DNA from 2 places in the Desulfosalsimonas propionicica genome. Region 2 is predicted to be linked to the other one. Evidence: riboswitches for the same ligand, from Rfam matches in the RefSeq annotation. Region 2 holds a riboswitch; the other holds the start of a gene.
The links. Region 2 has a riboswitch for cobalamin ahead of ccsA (cytochrome c biogenesis protein CcsA). Riboswitches for the same ligand answer to the same signal wherever they lie in the genome.
Positions count from the first base shown of each region.

Region 1: it holds a riboswitch for cobalamin, as region 2 does, so the genes downstream of both, thiC (phosphomethylpyrimidine synthase ThiC) here and ccsA (cytochrome c biogenesis protein CcsA) in region 2, are expected to answer to the same signal.

Region 1 is NZ_JACDUS010000008.1:42,087-49,990, forward strand. Features, by position in the region: gene hydF ([FeFe] hydrogenase H-cluster maturation GTPase HydF) at 1-11, shown strand, start outside; gene HNR65_RS12805 (FAD-dependent oxidoreductase) at 228-2,210, shown strand; gene HNR65_RS12810 (2Fe-2S iron-sulfur cluster binding domain-containing protein) at 2,221-4,020, shown strand; cobalamin riboswitch at 4,147-4,331, shown strand; gene thiC (phosphomethylpyrimidine synthase ThiC) at 4,477-5,823, shown strand; gene HNR65_RS12820 (sigma-54-dependent transcriptional regulator) at 5,868-7,253, opposite strand; gene HNR65_RS12825 (ATP-binding protein) at 7,257-7,904, opposite strand, start outside.
Region 2 is NZ_JACDUS010000007.1:45,604-53,507, forward strand. Features, by position in the region: gene HNR65_RS12105 (ABC transporter ATP-binding protein) at 1-1,149, opposite strand, end outside; gene HNR65_RS12110 (FecCD family ABC transporter permease) at 1,146-2,195, opposite strand; gene HNR65_RS12115 (ABC transporter substrate-binding protein) at 2,196-3,332, opposite strand; gene HNR65_RS12120 (hypothetical protein) at 3,325-4,164, opposite strand; gene ccsA (cytochrome c biogenesis protein CcsA) at 4,152-4,799, opposite strand; cobalamin riboswitch at 4,993-5,176, opposite strand; gene HNR65_RS12130 (hypothetical protein) at 5,466-5,768, shown strand; gene HNR65_RS12135 (DUF2325 domain-containing protein) at 5,827-7,116, shown strand; gene HNR65_RS12140 (hypothetical protein) at 7,155-7,340, shown strand; gene HNR65_RS12145 (hypothetical protein) at 7,337-7,732, shown strand; gene HNR65_RS12150 (DUF4198 domain-containing protein) at 7,897-7,904, shown strand, end outside.

The DNA of each region.
Region 1 (7,904 bases), on a different contig from region 2:
GCAATTCCTGAATCCGGGTCAATTTTAAAATAAATACTGTATGAACTTTATTATCTATTGCCCGAATGAAAACCAGGATTTTTCATCAAGGTCAAGGACGGCGGAAATTTTAACCGCAGGAATACTCGGCGTATTTTGAGGATTCAAATTTGGGCCGGACGCAGAGATTGGCGGAAAAGACAGTTTTCGTTCAGGCACTATCTAACCAAATTAACACGGAGGCACACATGGCAAAGGTCATTTTCGGGGCCTGGGACGGCAACGTCATAGACAACCGAAACCGGAAGATATACGAAATTGAAGAAGATCCTGCTTTCCGGGATTTTGACGAGTTCAATCCGGGCAATCCAATCAAGGCGTTTTTCGGCGGCCACGGGTTTTTCATCTTTGAAAAGGATGTGGACCTGCTGGATGCAGCGCTCCAGCACATGGAACGGGTGGCCAGGGAATCCTGCGGCAAGTGCACACCCTGCCGGGTGGGCACCCAGATCATTAAATCGAAACTGGAGGCCATGGCCGCAGGCCAGGTCGCTGCACCGGCACTCGATGAGATCGAGACAATAGCCGAGCACATCCAATCGACTTCCATGTGCGGTCTGGGCCAGACAGCCACTGTAGCCCTTCTGGAAATGATTCGATATTTCAGGGAGGAACTCCTCCACCAGATGGAGAACCGCAACGGCGCAGCCAGGCAGCCGGGGGCCACTTATCTTTCGGCCCCCTGCATTGAGGCATGCCCTTCCCGGGTGGATGTTCCGCGATACATAGACTATATCAAGGACGGAAAGTTCACCCACTCCCTGGGCGTCATCCTCCAGAAATACCCCATGGCGGCCACCTGCGGCAGGGTCTGCGTCCGCTTCTGTGAAATGGCCTGCCGCCGGACCCAGGTGGATGAGGCCGTTGGCATCAAGGTACTTAAGCGCTTTGTTGCTGATCACGAAAAATACACCACAAACGACTGGTTCTCCGCCTACTCGGTCCCTGAAAAGAAACCCGACGACCTGAAAGTGGCTGTCATCGGCGCCGGACCTGCAGGCATTTCAGCGGCATATCACCTCTTGCTCAAGGGATATCCGGTGGACGTCTTCGAGGCCAGGGCCGTGCCGGGAGGGATGGCGGCTACGGGAATCCCCGAATACCGATTGCCCAAGGAAGTTCTGCGCAAGGAAACCGGTATCATCGAGACCCTTGGCGGAAAGATTTTCTACGGCCGGAAAATGGGCCGGGATTTTACGCTGAAAAGCCTTTACGCAGACGGCTATCAGGCGATTTTTTTAGGGGTGGGCACCCACAAGGGCAAGGCCATGGGAGCCATCGGAGAAGACCCCAAGCTGAAAGGATACGCCTTTGGCGTCGACCTCCTCCTTAAAATCAACCATGACTACATTGACAGGGGCATCCCCATGGAACTCGGGGAGAAAATGGTGGTTGTGGGCGGCGGCAACGTGGCCATGGACTGTGTTCGGTCGGCCCTGCGAATGGGGGTCAGGGAGGTTCACCTGGTGTATCGCCGGAGCCGCAACGAAATGCCCGCAGACCAGGAGGAAGTGGAGGGCGCGGAAAAAGAAGGTGTTATTTTTCATTTTCTTACCCATCCCACCAGGATCATCTCGGAAAACGGCCGGGTAAAGGGCCTGGAGCTGATCAAAATGGAACTGGGAGAACCCGACAAGAGCGGACGGCGATCGGTGACCCCAATGCAGGGATCGGAATTCACCCTTGAAACCGATGCAGTTGTGCCGGCCATCGGCCAGCAGGTCGAGCATGGGTTCCTTTTGCCTGAAGATGATGTTGATTTCAACAAATGGGGCATGATCGATGTGAAAGAAGATGCCCTCATGACCACCCGCAAAGGAGTCTTTGCCGGCGGCGACTGCGTCACCGGACCGGCCACCCTTATCCAGGCTATGGCCCAGGGCGAACGGGGTGCCGAAGGTATCGACAATTATCTTACCCACGGTCGGATCCGTTTCAATCCGGATCTGCGGATGTCCCGGCTGGTGCATGCCATACAGCCCATGATCAAAAAAGGCGTCTCCATACCCATCAAGCACGAATACCGGGTCAAGGTCAGGGAACTGGACCCCGAAATCCGCAAAAGGATCTTCGAGGAGGTGGAAGAACCCATCTCCGTTGACGAGGCCTATCACGAGGCAAGCCGGTGCATGCGCTGCTACCGGGTCTATTCCGTCATTACCGAACAATAAGGAGTTTTTCATGATTGGATATATCAACGGCAAAAAGGTGGAATTCAATGCCGACGATACCGTGCTGAATGTGGCCAAAAAGACCGGCCACTTTATCCCCACCCTCTGCGAGATGGCCGACATCCGACACGTTCCGGGCGCCTGCCGGGTCTGCCTGGTCGACATCAAGAGGAAAAACGATTCTCACCACCAGATTGTTACATCCTGTACCACACCCATGGAAGAAGGAATGTCGGTGCTCACCCGGACTTCGGCGGTCAGGGCCAAACAGCGGCTTCAGGTGGAAATGCTTTTGGCCGACCATAACCAGGACTGCGCCACCTGCATCCGCCACGGAAACTGCGAACTCCAGGATGTGGCACAGTTCGTGGGGCTCCAGAAGACCCGGTACCACTACCCGCACTTCTACCTTGAGCGAACACAGGACAGCTCCTCCACCGCCATAGAACGGGACATGTCCAAATGCATCCGCTGCTTCCGGTGTGTCACTGTCTGCAGGGAAATTCAGGGGGCGGACGTGCTTGTTATTAAGGAAAAGGGACTGGCCACGGAGATAAGTGTCAGAGATCAGCTGCCCCTGGGCGACTCGGATTGCGTCAGTTGCGGGCAATGCATCCTGGTCTGTCCGGTAGGGGCCCTTGCGGAAAAAGATGACACCGAAAAAGTCATCGATTACCTCTATGACCCCGAGGTGGTGACGGTATTCCAGTTCGCTCCGGCCCTCAGGGTGGCCCTGGGCGAGGAGTTCCATATGCCCCCGGGAGCCAACGTGGAAGGGCAGATCATCACAGGCCTTAAAAACCTTGGGGCGGACGTGGTGTTGGACACCAATTTTACGGCCGATCTGGTGATCATGGAGGAAGGGACCGAACTGCTCAGCAGGCTCAGGGAAAACGGCTGTCTGCCCATGTTCACCTCCTGCTGTCCGGGGTGGGTCAATTACGCCGAGAAAAATTACCCGGAGCTGCGTCCTCACATCTCCACCACCCGATCTCCTCAGCAGTGCTTCGGGGTTATCGCCAAGACCTATCTGGCGGAAAAAATGAACGTGGACCAAAAGCGGATGCGGGTGATCTCCATCATGCCCTGTACGGCAAAAAAGGAAGAGGCACAACGGCCGGAGTTCATACAGGACGGCATTCCCGATGTGGACGTGGTGCTCACCACTCGAGAGTTCGCCCGGCTGCTGAAACGGGAAGGGACAAAGCTTCCGGAGCTTGAACCCTCGGCCTTTGACAACATCTACATGGGTGAATACACCGGGGCCGCGGCCATTTTCGGCACAACCGGCGGTGTAATGGAGGCTGCCCTGCGAACGGTCCACAAGAAGATAACCGGCCTTGAGCTGGGACCCATCGAGATGGAGGCGGTCCGGGGACTTGAACACGTTCGCGAGGCCACCATTGATATGGGCGAAGGCAATCCTACGGTGCGGGTTGCCGTGGCCCACAGCCTCAAGGGGGCCAGGCAGGTGGTGGAGGCTGTTCAAAACGGAGAGGCAGACTACCATTTCGTGGAGGTCATGGCCTGTCCGGGCGGCTGTATGGGCGGCGGGGGACAACCCCGGAGCAAACACGCATACCAGAGTTCCTGGCAGGCACGCCAGGCAGCACTCTATAATATAGATCGTGAAGCACCAGTACGTCAGTCCCACAACAACCCGCTTATCATTAAACTATATGACGATTTTTTGGGCAAACCGTATTCCCACAAGTCACATGACCTGCTCCACACCAGTTACCGCGACCGGAAACGCATAGTTCAACACACCATGAAAAAGATCTGGGAGGAAATCGAAGAGCGGGAATAGTTTGAAATAAAACCTCTCTGGCTTTTGATAGCCGGGGAGGTTTTTTACACATCCTTATTCTGTCTCTTTTTACCCGGCTTGACACCGGCGGCAAAAAGGGATAAAGGTGTTTCAAAAATCAGAAGCAGCAAATGTTGCGGTTCAGGCAAACGGAACGCGGTGCAAATCCGCGGCGCACCCGGCGCTGTAACCGGAAATACCGTCTTTTCGCATCAATGATGCGGCCACTGCAGGCTTAAATCCCCTGCGGGAAGGCAGAGGGCGGGTGAAATCCGGCAAGCCAGAAGACGTGCCTGCAACAGGCGATATCGGAATCCGATGGCAAAGGGTTTCGACGGGAGGAAAATCTCCGGTCGGAGCCCTTTTTTTATTTGGCCGGGGTTTTTGTTTGAATCGGAAAATCGGCAGAACCGACTTTCTCCGAACTCATCAAAATGGATTAAAAAGGAGGCAAACATGGAAACCCAGCTTGAACTCGCCCGGCAAAACCGGGTCACTCCGCTGATGCAGCGGGTGGCCGAAGACGAAAACATGGCCGTGGAGCAGATTGTTCGTCAGGTGGCAGCCGGCCGGATCGTGATTCCCAACAACCCCGGCCGGTCCGGCCAGAAGGTGGTGGGTATCGGCACCGGCCTTCGCACCAAGGTCAATGCTTCCATCGGCACATCCTCGGATATCTGCGATATCGCCCTGGAGGTGGAAAAAACCCGGGTGGCCGAAGCAGAAGGCGCAGACACCCTCATGGAACTGTCTGCCGCAGGCGATCTTGACGCCGTGCGCCGGGCGGTCATCCACAGCACGAGCCTGCCGGTGGGAAACGTGCCCCTGTATCAGGCGTTTCACGACACCATCCGGAAAACCGGTGATCCCACCCGTATGGATCCCGAGTATCTGTTTGATCTTATTGAAAAACAGCTTGCAGACGGCCTGAGTTTCATGGCCATCCACTGCGGGGTCAACCGTTACACCATCGAGCGGCTGCGCCGGCAGAAATTCCGTTACGGCGGCCTGGCCTCCAAGGGGGGCACGTTTATGGTGGCCTGGATGGAGAAAACCGGCAGGGAAAATCCCTTATACGAGCAGTTTGACCGGGTATGCGGGATCATGAAAAAATATGACGCCGTGCTCTCCCTTGGAAATGGCATCCGGGCCGGGGCCATCCATGACAGCCACGACCGGGCCCAGGTGGCCGAGATGGTTATCAACTGCGAGCTTGCCGAAATTGGCCGCGACGCGGGCTGCCAGATGATGGTGGAAGGGCCGGGTCATGTGCCCATGGATGAAATCCAGGGCAACATCATGCTTGAAAAGCGAATGTCAGGCAATGCCCCGTATTACGTGCTCGGCCCGATTCCGGCCGATACCGGTGCGGGCTTAGACCACATCACCGCCGCCGTCGGTGCGGCCAGTTCTGCACGCTACGGGGCGGATCTGATCTGCTACATCACCCCGGCCGAGCACCTGGCCCTGCCCAATGCCGAAGATGTCCGCCAGGGGGTGCGTGCCACGCGCCTGGCCGCCCGCATCGGCGATATCTCCAAATATCCGGAGCGGCGGGAGACCGAGAAAATGGCGGCTTTGGCCAGGCGCGACATGCAGTGGCAGGACCTGGAAAGTCTTTTGATGTTTCCGGAGGAGGCAAGGCGGATCAGGGACTCCCGGGCCCCGGAAAAGGCAGAGACCTGCACTATGTGCGGTGATTTTTGCGCCATGAAAAAGGGCATGGCCTTGTTTGCACAAGACATTGGCGGAGACAAGCAGGCGCCGGGGCGCAGTACCGCCGCACAGGGCGGCGGCGCATAACAGGGCCGGGCGCCGGCTCAAAGCAAAGGGCCCGGCTGCCGGCTTTACCCGAGGCCGTATTTTTCCAGCTTGTTGTAAAGGGTTCTCCGGGTGATGCCCAGCAGCCGGGCCGCCTCGCTTTTGTTGCCCCCGGCCCGTTCCAGGGCGCTGACAATGGCGGATTGTTCCATTTTGTCAAGGGAGCCGCCTTCATCAGCCCCGGCAGCCCCGGCTTGCGTGGCAGCTTGCGGTTGCGCCCGGCCGTTGTTTTGCGAAATGTTTAAGGGCAGGTCTTTTTCCGTGATGTATTCGCCGGGCGACAGGATGACCGCGCGTTCCACCGCGTTTTCCAGTTCCCGTACGTTTCCGGGCCACGGGTATTTGAGCAGATCATCCATGGCCCTGGGCGTAAAGCCCTTGATGGGCTTGCGGTTCCGCCCTGCATACTGGTTTATGAAATGCTGTGCCAGTGCGGCGATGTCGTCAGTGCGTTGGGCCAGGGGCGGAATGTGGAGGTTGACCACGTTTAACCGGTAAAACAGATCCTCCCGGAATTGGCCGTCTGCCACCATCTGCCCCAGGTCCTTGTTTGTGGCCGCAAGAATCCGGACGTCCACGGCAACCGGGTTTTCTCCGCCCACGCGCTGGATTTCACCCTCCTGGAGCACCCGCAGCAGCTTGGCCTGCATGGCCATTGACATTTCTCCGACCTCGTCGAGAAACAGGCTGCCCTGGTGCGCCCGGACAAACCGTCCCTCTCTGCGCTTGTCAGCCCCGGTGAATGCGCCTTTTTCGTGACCGAAAAGCTCGGATTCCAGAAGCGACTCTGTCAGGGCCGCGCAGTTGACCGAAACCATGGGCCCGCTGCTGCGGCTGCTGTTGGCGTGAACCGCCCGGGCAATGAGTTCCTTGCCGGTGCCGCTTGCCCCGGTGATCAAAACCGTGGCCTCAGAGGGCGCGATGGTGACCACCATATCCAGCAGGGATTTCATCTGCGTGCTGACGGAAACAATCTGCCGGCTTTCTGCAAGGTTTTTAAGCCGCGCCTTCAGGTCCTGGTTTTCGTGCTTGAGCCGCGTGTGTTCAAGGGCCCTTTGAATGGTTAACTGCAGTTCGTCAAAGTCCAGGGGCTTGGTCAGGTAATCATAAGCCCCGGCCTTCATGGCCTCCACCGCGGATTGAACCGATGAATAGGCCGTCATGATGACAATGGGGATGGCGGGATTGTAGGCCTTGATCTCCTTTAGGGCATCAATGCCGCCCATCTTCGCCATGCGGACATCCATCAGAATCAGCTCAAATGGGCGCTGCCTGACCCGGTCCACCGCGGCCCGGCCGCCATCTGCTTCGCTGATGTTGTAGCCCCAGGTTTTCAATAAGGTCCTTAAGGTGGTGCGATGGCCCGGGTCATCATCAACCACCAGAATTTCCGAAAGATTTTTGTTTTCCATTTGTCATGCCTCTTTTGTTGCCGCATTGGCTGAAGCCGGCAGGGTGATGGTAAAAACCGTGCCTTCCTCAGGAGAGCTTTTAACAGTGATGCGCCCGTTGTGACTTTCCACTATTTTATGAACAATGGCCAGCCCGAGTCCGGTGCCCGAGGCCTTGGTGGTGAAATACGGATCAAATATCTTTGCCAGATCAGCCCGGTCAATGCCCGGGCCGTTGTCTTGGACCTGGATGACAATGTTTTCATCTGTGCCGGGGCTGCTTGTCACCTTAAGGATGCCGCTGCTTTCCATGGATTGAATCGCGTTTAAATACAGGTTGAGAAGGCACTGGATAAACCGGTCTGAATCAATATCTGCATGGGGCAGGTTCTGGCCTTTGGAAATCCGGATATCAATGTTTTTCTCTGCAGCCTCCTGGCGAACCAGGTGAAGGGAGTGGTCCAGAACCGGGTTGATATCTGCGGGCCGGGCGTTGATTTCCGAAGGGCGGGCAAATTCCAGCAGCTCTGAAATCACCCGGTTCAGTCTGTCGGTTTCCTGGACCATGACGGCTGCGGCATCCCGTGCTTCCGGGTCCTGTGCGTACCTGGCTTTGAAATAAGTGGCCATGCCCTTGACCGAACTCAGCGGATTTCTGATTTCATGGGCGAT
Region 2 (7,904 bases):
CGGGTCTGTTTTTTCGATTCCGTTGCTGCGCAGGCTCATTACTCGCTTGCCTTTTTTCAGGGCCATTTCCAGCAGCTTTTGGTTGCCCTGGCTTATTGGGCCGTGGCCGTTGTCAAACCCACAGTCAATGACCAGTTCGCAGGCATCGAGTTTTTTCCCGGCTTCAGCCAGGGTTTCGCTGTTTACCCATGTCATGGACGTCTGTGTCATGCAATCCGCTCCCAGGCAACGCGCCACGTAATAATCCACATCATTGGAGCAGAGAATGCCTGTGGATACTGCAAATCCCCGCTTAATCAGCATTCTGTATACCAGGGCCCCGGTGCCGGCGCCCGCCAGGACAAAAATTCGGCCCTTGCTGCCGGTTCCCCGGAACTCAATTCCCCCCAGCCGGCTGCTGAACCGGGCATCATTGAAGTCATAGAGATCCGCCACAACCGGACCGGAGAGCACGGTTTCGGGCATTCCCCAGGCAGACACCCCGCCGTCCTTGATCAGAGCCACTCGGTCGGATACCTTGGCGGCCACATCCACATCATGCAGTGAGGCCACCACCGTGATTCCGTGGCTGTGGCACAGGTTGCGAAGAATGGACATAACTTCCATGCGGTGCTTTAAATCCAGGTGAAGAGTGGGTTCATCCAAAAGCAATAGCTGCGGTTCCTGGGCCAGGGCCCGGGCCACCAGTGCTTTTTGGCGCTCACCGTCGCTCAGATCGGAAAAGGAGCGATGGACCAGATTCCCGGCGTTTACAGCCGCAAGGGCTTTTTCAACCGCCCTGTGGTCTGCCTGATCCATTTGCCCCAGAAAATCCGTGTGCGGATAGCGGCCCAAAGCCACAAATTCGAATACTGAAAAAAGCGGGGGCGAGATTTTTTCCGTCAGTACGACCGCCATGTATCGGGCCAGATCCATGGCGGTGATTTCCCCTATGGGCCGGCCCATAACCTTTATGGCCCCTGCTATCGGCTTTAAATGCCGGGAAAAAGTCCGCAAAAGTGTGGTTTTCCCGGCGCCGTTGGGTCCCAGCAGAGAAACAAACTGGCCCGGCGCAAACCCCAGGGTCAAATCCGACAGCACAGTCTTGTCCTTGTAGCCCACCGCCAGATCAGTGCAGGACAGGATATGGTTTGGTTTGTTGTGATTCATAATTCCACCCTCCTTTTAACCAAAAGCCCCATGACAATCGGTGCGCCGAAAAAAGCTGTGATTGCCGAAAGCGGCAGTTCAACCGGAGAAAGCAGCATCCGGGCGATAAAATCGCACAGGCTGGTGACCAGCGCACCCACAAGGCAGGCGCCTGGAATCAGAATCCGGTTGTCCGAGGTTTGAAACACCAGGCGCGCCATATGCGGAACAGCCAAGCCGATAAAGGCCACCGGCCCGGCCACTGATGTGATCATGCCGGCAAGCGCACAGGCGCACAGCAGAATCAGTATCCGGAAACGCCGGATGTTTACCCCCATGGAGGCGGCATAGGTCTCGCCCAGCAGGAAAGCGTTTAACGGCTTGCTTAAAAAATAAATCAGGGCCAGCACCAGGCCCCCGAAGATGAGTAGCATCCAGATCTCATCCCAGCCGAAACCTGAAAAACTGCCAAGCTGCCAGAGCACAAAGCCTTTTATTTTTTCCTTTTCCGCAAGGGCCGTGAGAATACTGGTGATTGCATGACATAAATAGCCCATCATCAATCCGACAATCAGCAGGGTGATCCCGCTTTTTACCCTGTATGCGATGGCCACAACCACCATCATGACCGCATAGGCCCCGATAAAAGCGGCCAACGTGGTCACGAACGGGGAAATTACCGTCATGCCGACAGTGAGAGTGGTGAGCATGACAAAGGAAACCATCACCGTGGCGCCCGAGGAGATTCCCAGAATGAACGGGCCCACGATGGGATTGCGGAAGTACACCTGGAGCAAAAGCCCTGAAACCGCCAGGTAGGCTCCCCCCAAAATTGCCGAAATTGTCCGGGGAATGCGTATTTTCCATATGATATCGTTATAAATGGCCGTGCTTTGCGGATGGATAAGGGCCTCCCAGATTTCCCCAGGAGAGATGGGAATCGAGCCCACCGCGATATTGAAAACCATCAGCAGGACAGTCAGCACTCCCAAAAGGACAAAACCAAAGATCCGCCTGTGTTCCCTAAGGGGGTGCCGGCCGGCTATGGGCTTTGCTGCAACGTTCATTTATCTTCTCCGTCTGGTTTCGGGATTGGTTTCCGGCAGTTCCATGAAATAGCGAAGCGCATCGTCCTTATACAATTCCGGATACAAGATGGCGGCGATTTCTTTGAGGATTTCATCCAGCCGGTGATAGGATTGTGCATAATGCGGCAGAGGCGCATACACCCTTCCGTCATTTAAGGGCCGTATGCCGGATAAAATCGGGTTCAGGCGAGCCAGGGCCTTTTTGGACGTGGCGCCCTGTTCAGGCGTGCGGTAAGTAAACAGGATGTCGGCTTCTTTGCCGCTGTAGAGAAACCGTTCTACATTGATCTCAATGCAGGACGTGCCAAAGACGTCATCAAACAGGTAATCACTTTGAAGGGTATTGATCAGTTCGGCCACCCAGGCGTTGCCCGGTTCCACCAGCACCCTTTTTTCGTAGATATCCCCCCACATAACCTTAAGCGGCGGCCCTGCATTATGGGTTTGTTCGCGGATTTCCGTCAAAGCGGTGTTGACCCGGTTGAAAAAACTCCGGGCCTGATCCTCCCGGTGAAAGAAAGGAGCCAGGAATTTGACAAAACGCATCCGGGTATTCAAACACATGGCCGTGGTTGAAGAAGTGATAACGCAGGGAATGTCCAGGTCATTGAGCATGGGAATAATGGAGCGGTCCCAGGTCAGCACCAGATCCGGCTGCACCTGATCCAGGCGCTCGAAATCAATGCTGTTGTCACTTCCCAGAAAAGCGATTTTTCCGGATTTCATACCGTTTCTGACTTCCGGGATATGCCATTTCTCTGTTGGATAAGTGGATCCCACCAGCGTTGTTTCCAAAACCCCCAGCGCTTTTAATACGGAAACATTAAATGCACCATATGCCGCAACGCGCTTGACCGGTGTTCGGATGAGACGGTTGGAATCCACATTTCCGGGCGCAGGGGCGTTTTTCGGCACCAGCACCAGCCTGCGGCCGGCGCCGTCGCGTACCTCGGTTCGTCCGGGGGAAACCTTTTGCAGTGTAAATTCCCCCAATTGAATAAAGGACCTGTTGTTATCCTCCGCGTTGCCTTTATCTCCGGACTGACCGCATGCATAAACAAGTATGGGCAGCAGAAGGATTGGCATATATAGAAAAACCCAAAGCATTTTATTCATCAGACCTCCTTTTTCCATTTTTGAGAGCCATCCAATCGGTCAGGTACAAGGCGATTCCGGCAGTAAACAAAAGCATGCCCAGCATGTATAAAAAGACCCCGGGATCTTTGCGGATGGTCAGATCGATCCGTTCGTTGCTGTTCATTCCGCTGTTTTTTTTCTTTGGCGCGAAATCCTTGAGAAAGATGCCGTAATTTTGAAAAATGACAGGCTTGTTATAGGAAAGATGGGCTTTTCTGCGGCGGTCGCCGTCGATAAGGAGCAGGCAAGCCCGGGGCCGGATCACATGCTGGTTAAAGGCAGGCATTCGGCCGCCTTTGTAATAATCCGGGGAAAAGGATTGGAATTGGATTCTGGCTTCAGTGTCGGGCAGCGTCAGGGAGGATCCGGGCACGAGTGTCCGTGCGTCCAGAACCCGGGAAAACGTATAACTGCAGAGATAACCGGTCAGGATAAGGATCAGGGCGTAGTGCATGAGATGCGGGGCAAGCCTGAAAAGCAGGCGCAGCCGCGGATACTTTTTGCGATGCCGGATCAGCCGCGCCACCCGATCTGTCGTGCACACAAAGGTGTTGATGCAAAAAAGGGTCAGCAGAACCAGCAGGGCCAGCAGCCAGGCCGTGGATTTCAGGTTGCAGCGGCCATAGGTGTTGATCCAGGCAATGAGGCCCACGTCGTTTAAGGGCGCAAAAAGGATTTCATTGCGGTTCAGGCAGACATATCCGAAAGACAGATCCGCGGCCAGCAAAAGGCACAACACGATGGTCAGATGAATGCCGGCCAGCTTTTTCCATATGTAAGAAAATATTGGCATGGCATCTAGAACGGCCATCGTAACGGCCCCAGGTCCGGGACAAAGTTCAGCGTCACGACCACGAAAGCACCTGATGCGGCATAAGCCGCCCGGGTCTGAGCCGTCCAGGTGCCGGTGAGATGCAAATGCAGCAGGCTGATATAAAAAAACCAGGTCGCCATAATCAGGGTGATGGCCGCATCATCCCAGACAACCGGCGATCCCCAGCCCAGATAAGACCAAAGCATGCCCGAGAACATGCACAGGGTCCAGAAGACAAACCCCCAAACCGCCCAGCCGAGCCAGGGCTGCTGCGGTTTGCCTGATAAAAGACCTGCCCATGCCCATGCGGCACTGAAAAGAAAGCAGCCCTGGCCGAGGGTTTTGAATAGAAAAAACAGGTGAGAGGCCGGGGTGTTGGATTTTAAAAACGGCAGATAAAAATCCTTGGGAAACAAAAACGCGGCCACAGCCAAAAACAGGGTCAGACCCAGGACAAAACGGCGTGCCCGGATATCATCTGCCCTGCGCCGGTCGAGCGTGGTCAGCAAACCCAGGCAAAGCGGCAGGGTTGCCGGCCCCAGATACATGGGCATCAGGGGCCAGGCGGTCGAGTATCGCCAAAATACCAGCGCGGCATTGGCAGAAAGACCCGGGAGTAAAAACAACCACATTGTGTTGCCCCACCTTCCGGGAGCCCATGCAGCGGCGAAACTCAAAAAATAACACCCTGCTGCACTGAAAAAAAGGACATCTGGTTTCATTGACAATCCTCCAAACAAAAAAATCCCGGATCGAAACAAATCGATCCGGGATTTCCCTTTTTTATCCGCAGATGACGCGGGACACGACGCTGTCCTCGCGGTCGTGTTCCTTACTGCTCAGGCAGGTCTTCTGACTCTCGGATCATCCTACCGGCTGCACCTTCCCGGCATGATTGGCCAGTGGTGTTTTGCAGCTTTCGTCCCCGATCACAGCGGCGGGCCCGTCCCCGATTCACACGGGGTTCCCTGTTAGGCTCTGTTAGAGCACCTGGGCAGATAAAATTTATGGTTTAAAGCCTAATCAAACCGGAACAGCACTGTCAAGCATAAAAATAAAGCATTTAAAAAAAGCTTGACACGAATTTAAAACAGCATTATTAGATAGGTAAAATATAAATAGAAATCTAAAACAAAATATGTTTGCCCGACATAATTTTGGGATTTCAGGGCAGAAATTGTCAATGCGCTTTCATTTCAGTGAGACACAGAAACGCCTGGAAGCTGTATGACGACAGACGGGTCTTTTTTTTGCGCTAAAATTAGAAGTATAAAACAAAAGAAGGATTGTCGAATAATATGAAAGCAAACAGAAACGAATTGATAAATGCCGTTGGCGAGAGCGTTCAGGAACTGCAATGTTGTATTGACAGGCATCGCCGCTTGGTTGCCGCCGTGCTTGAGCAAGGAGCGGATAAGCCTGGCGTCGGCCATTTTTCCCGGCTTTTGGAAGTTCATTCCTCCCGGGAACGGGAGAAGAAGTTAAAAACCGCCATACGGGATGCCATTGAGGATCTTGAGCAAAGTCGGAAATCCTTTAAATCAAAACAGCTGGAATCATTGCGCAAAAAGTTGACACAGGTTCTGGCGGATATGGATTAGTCATCAGCGGCATCATTTCAGAATATTTTGAACATTTTTCCAGGAAAGGATTGAAAAAATGCCCATTAATGAAAAATTCCGCGAGCCGGGGGAAACCAGGCACAGTGCTGAGAACAGATCTGAAACCAAGCCCAATGGCCGACTGCGATTCTGGGAATTTGACGGTTTTTTGACCTGTCCGGTGGCAGAAATATGTCTGACGCGGTCCGAACAAAAGCAGGTGCTGAAAAAATCCGGTTTGTCATTCAATAAAAAATCCGCCTTTGAAATTCATGAAGCGATAGTGGCCAGTTCAGACAGTGAAAATAAGCTTTCCCGAAAAGTGGAGAATTTGCTTTTCCGTAAGTTTAAAAAGGATTCAGAAAGTTTTGAATCCCTGGACCCAAAGGAATTAATGCAGAAATGGCGGGATCTGTTTAAAACCGGTGATTATCAGGTGATTCTGTGGGAGATCGCTTCAAGGCCGGGCTTTCCGGCTGAATTTAGGCGTGAGGTTTTTGGTAACATCCATATGGCCATGCATAAAAATGCTGAAGATCAGGTCGGGTTAAAATGGCAGCTGGCAGAGCGGGAAAAGAGCATGAAAGGTTTGCAGGAAAGCCTCCGAAAGGCAAGAAAGGCCCGGCGGGCCCTGGAAAAAGAAAAAGAACGGTTGTCTGTTGAGAAGGCATCCTTGGAAAGGCGGGTCAGGGCCTCGGAGCAGGAGCAGTCAAGATTGCAACAATTTGTTGCCGAAATTTCGGAGCAAGACTTTATCGCTGAAGTCAAAAGGGACAATGACCGTCTTCGGGTCAGGGTGGCTGAGCTTGAAGCGCTGACCCGGGCAAAGGATCAGGAGATGACAAGTCTGCGGGAGCAAAATACTTCAGTAGCCAGCAAGCTGGAAAAACAACGGGATGCCAACAACCGGCTCAAAACAGAAATTGAAGGCATGATGGCACGCTTGTCTGCATTTCATGACTGTGACCGGGATTGTCCTGTTTATGACTTATGCAATAAACGGATTTTGATGGTCGGGGGTATTACCCGGATGAAATCGCTTTACCGAAAGCTTGTCGAAGGCAGAAATGGTTTATTTGAACATCATGACGGGTCTGTCAAAAACGGCGCAAAAAATTTGGAAGGGCAGTTTAAGCGTTCGGATATGATTGTTTGCCCGGTCAGCTGCAATAGCCATAATGCCTGTTCTCTTGTCAAAAAACTGGGCAAAAAATATCAGAAACCGGTTTTCATGCTGCCCAATTCAAGTCTGAATGCCGTTGCCGAGGCGATTTGGAATCAATCCCAATCAAATGCCGAACCCGCTGATTTCAATGCTGTGGCCAGAACCGCAAAAAACAGTGCCTGAATGAAGGCCCAAAAAATAAATTCAAAAAAGGGAAAGATATGGAAAAAGAAATCCGTCAAGGCGATTGTCTTTTTGACCGTGATGCGCAAAAAGCATTGAGGCGCAGGGAATTGGGCATGATCAACATGAAGTCCAGGCTGATGGGCGGCAAATCGTTGCATGAAGAAATTCAGGAAAGACTGGAGCAGCGTTTGCGTTCAGGCCGGGAGGGGGCAGGAAAATGAGCGCCGGTTTTGCCATCCGGTATCGGCAGATCGCCGGTGATTTATATGTGCAGCCGTCAGGGGTGTTGGACGGATCTTCCGCCTGTGAACTGGTGAACCTGATTGCGGATAAATATGACGGCAAGGGCCGTGTTTTTATTGAAACCTGTAGTTTGTGCGATATTTGCCCGTTTGGCAGGGACGCATTGAGGTGCCGCCTGATGCTGAGCCGGCTGCCCCTGGCCCGGCTTTTTTTCACGGGAGCCGCCGGTTTTGTCATAGCTCCTGAAAAATGCAGGGTTCTGGCCTGTTTGGAATCAAAAGAGTTGAGCCGGTTTGCAGTTCGGGCAAGGGGGTTGAGGGGTTTTCGAAAAAAGGAAAAAAACGTTGACAAAAATTTTTTGCCGGATTAATTAGAAACTTCTTTTTTAATTAGACAAGTCTAATTGATGATGTTTTGTTTTACGGTCTTCGGATTGATGAATCGCGAAGAAAGTGAAGGCACAACAAAAGATGCAGTTTGTTTATGCGTCGGGTTGGGCCTTTTTTTTGTTTCATTTCAACAAAGGATGCAAAAATGGTTAA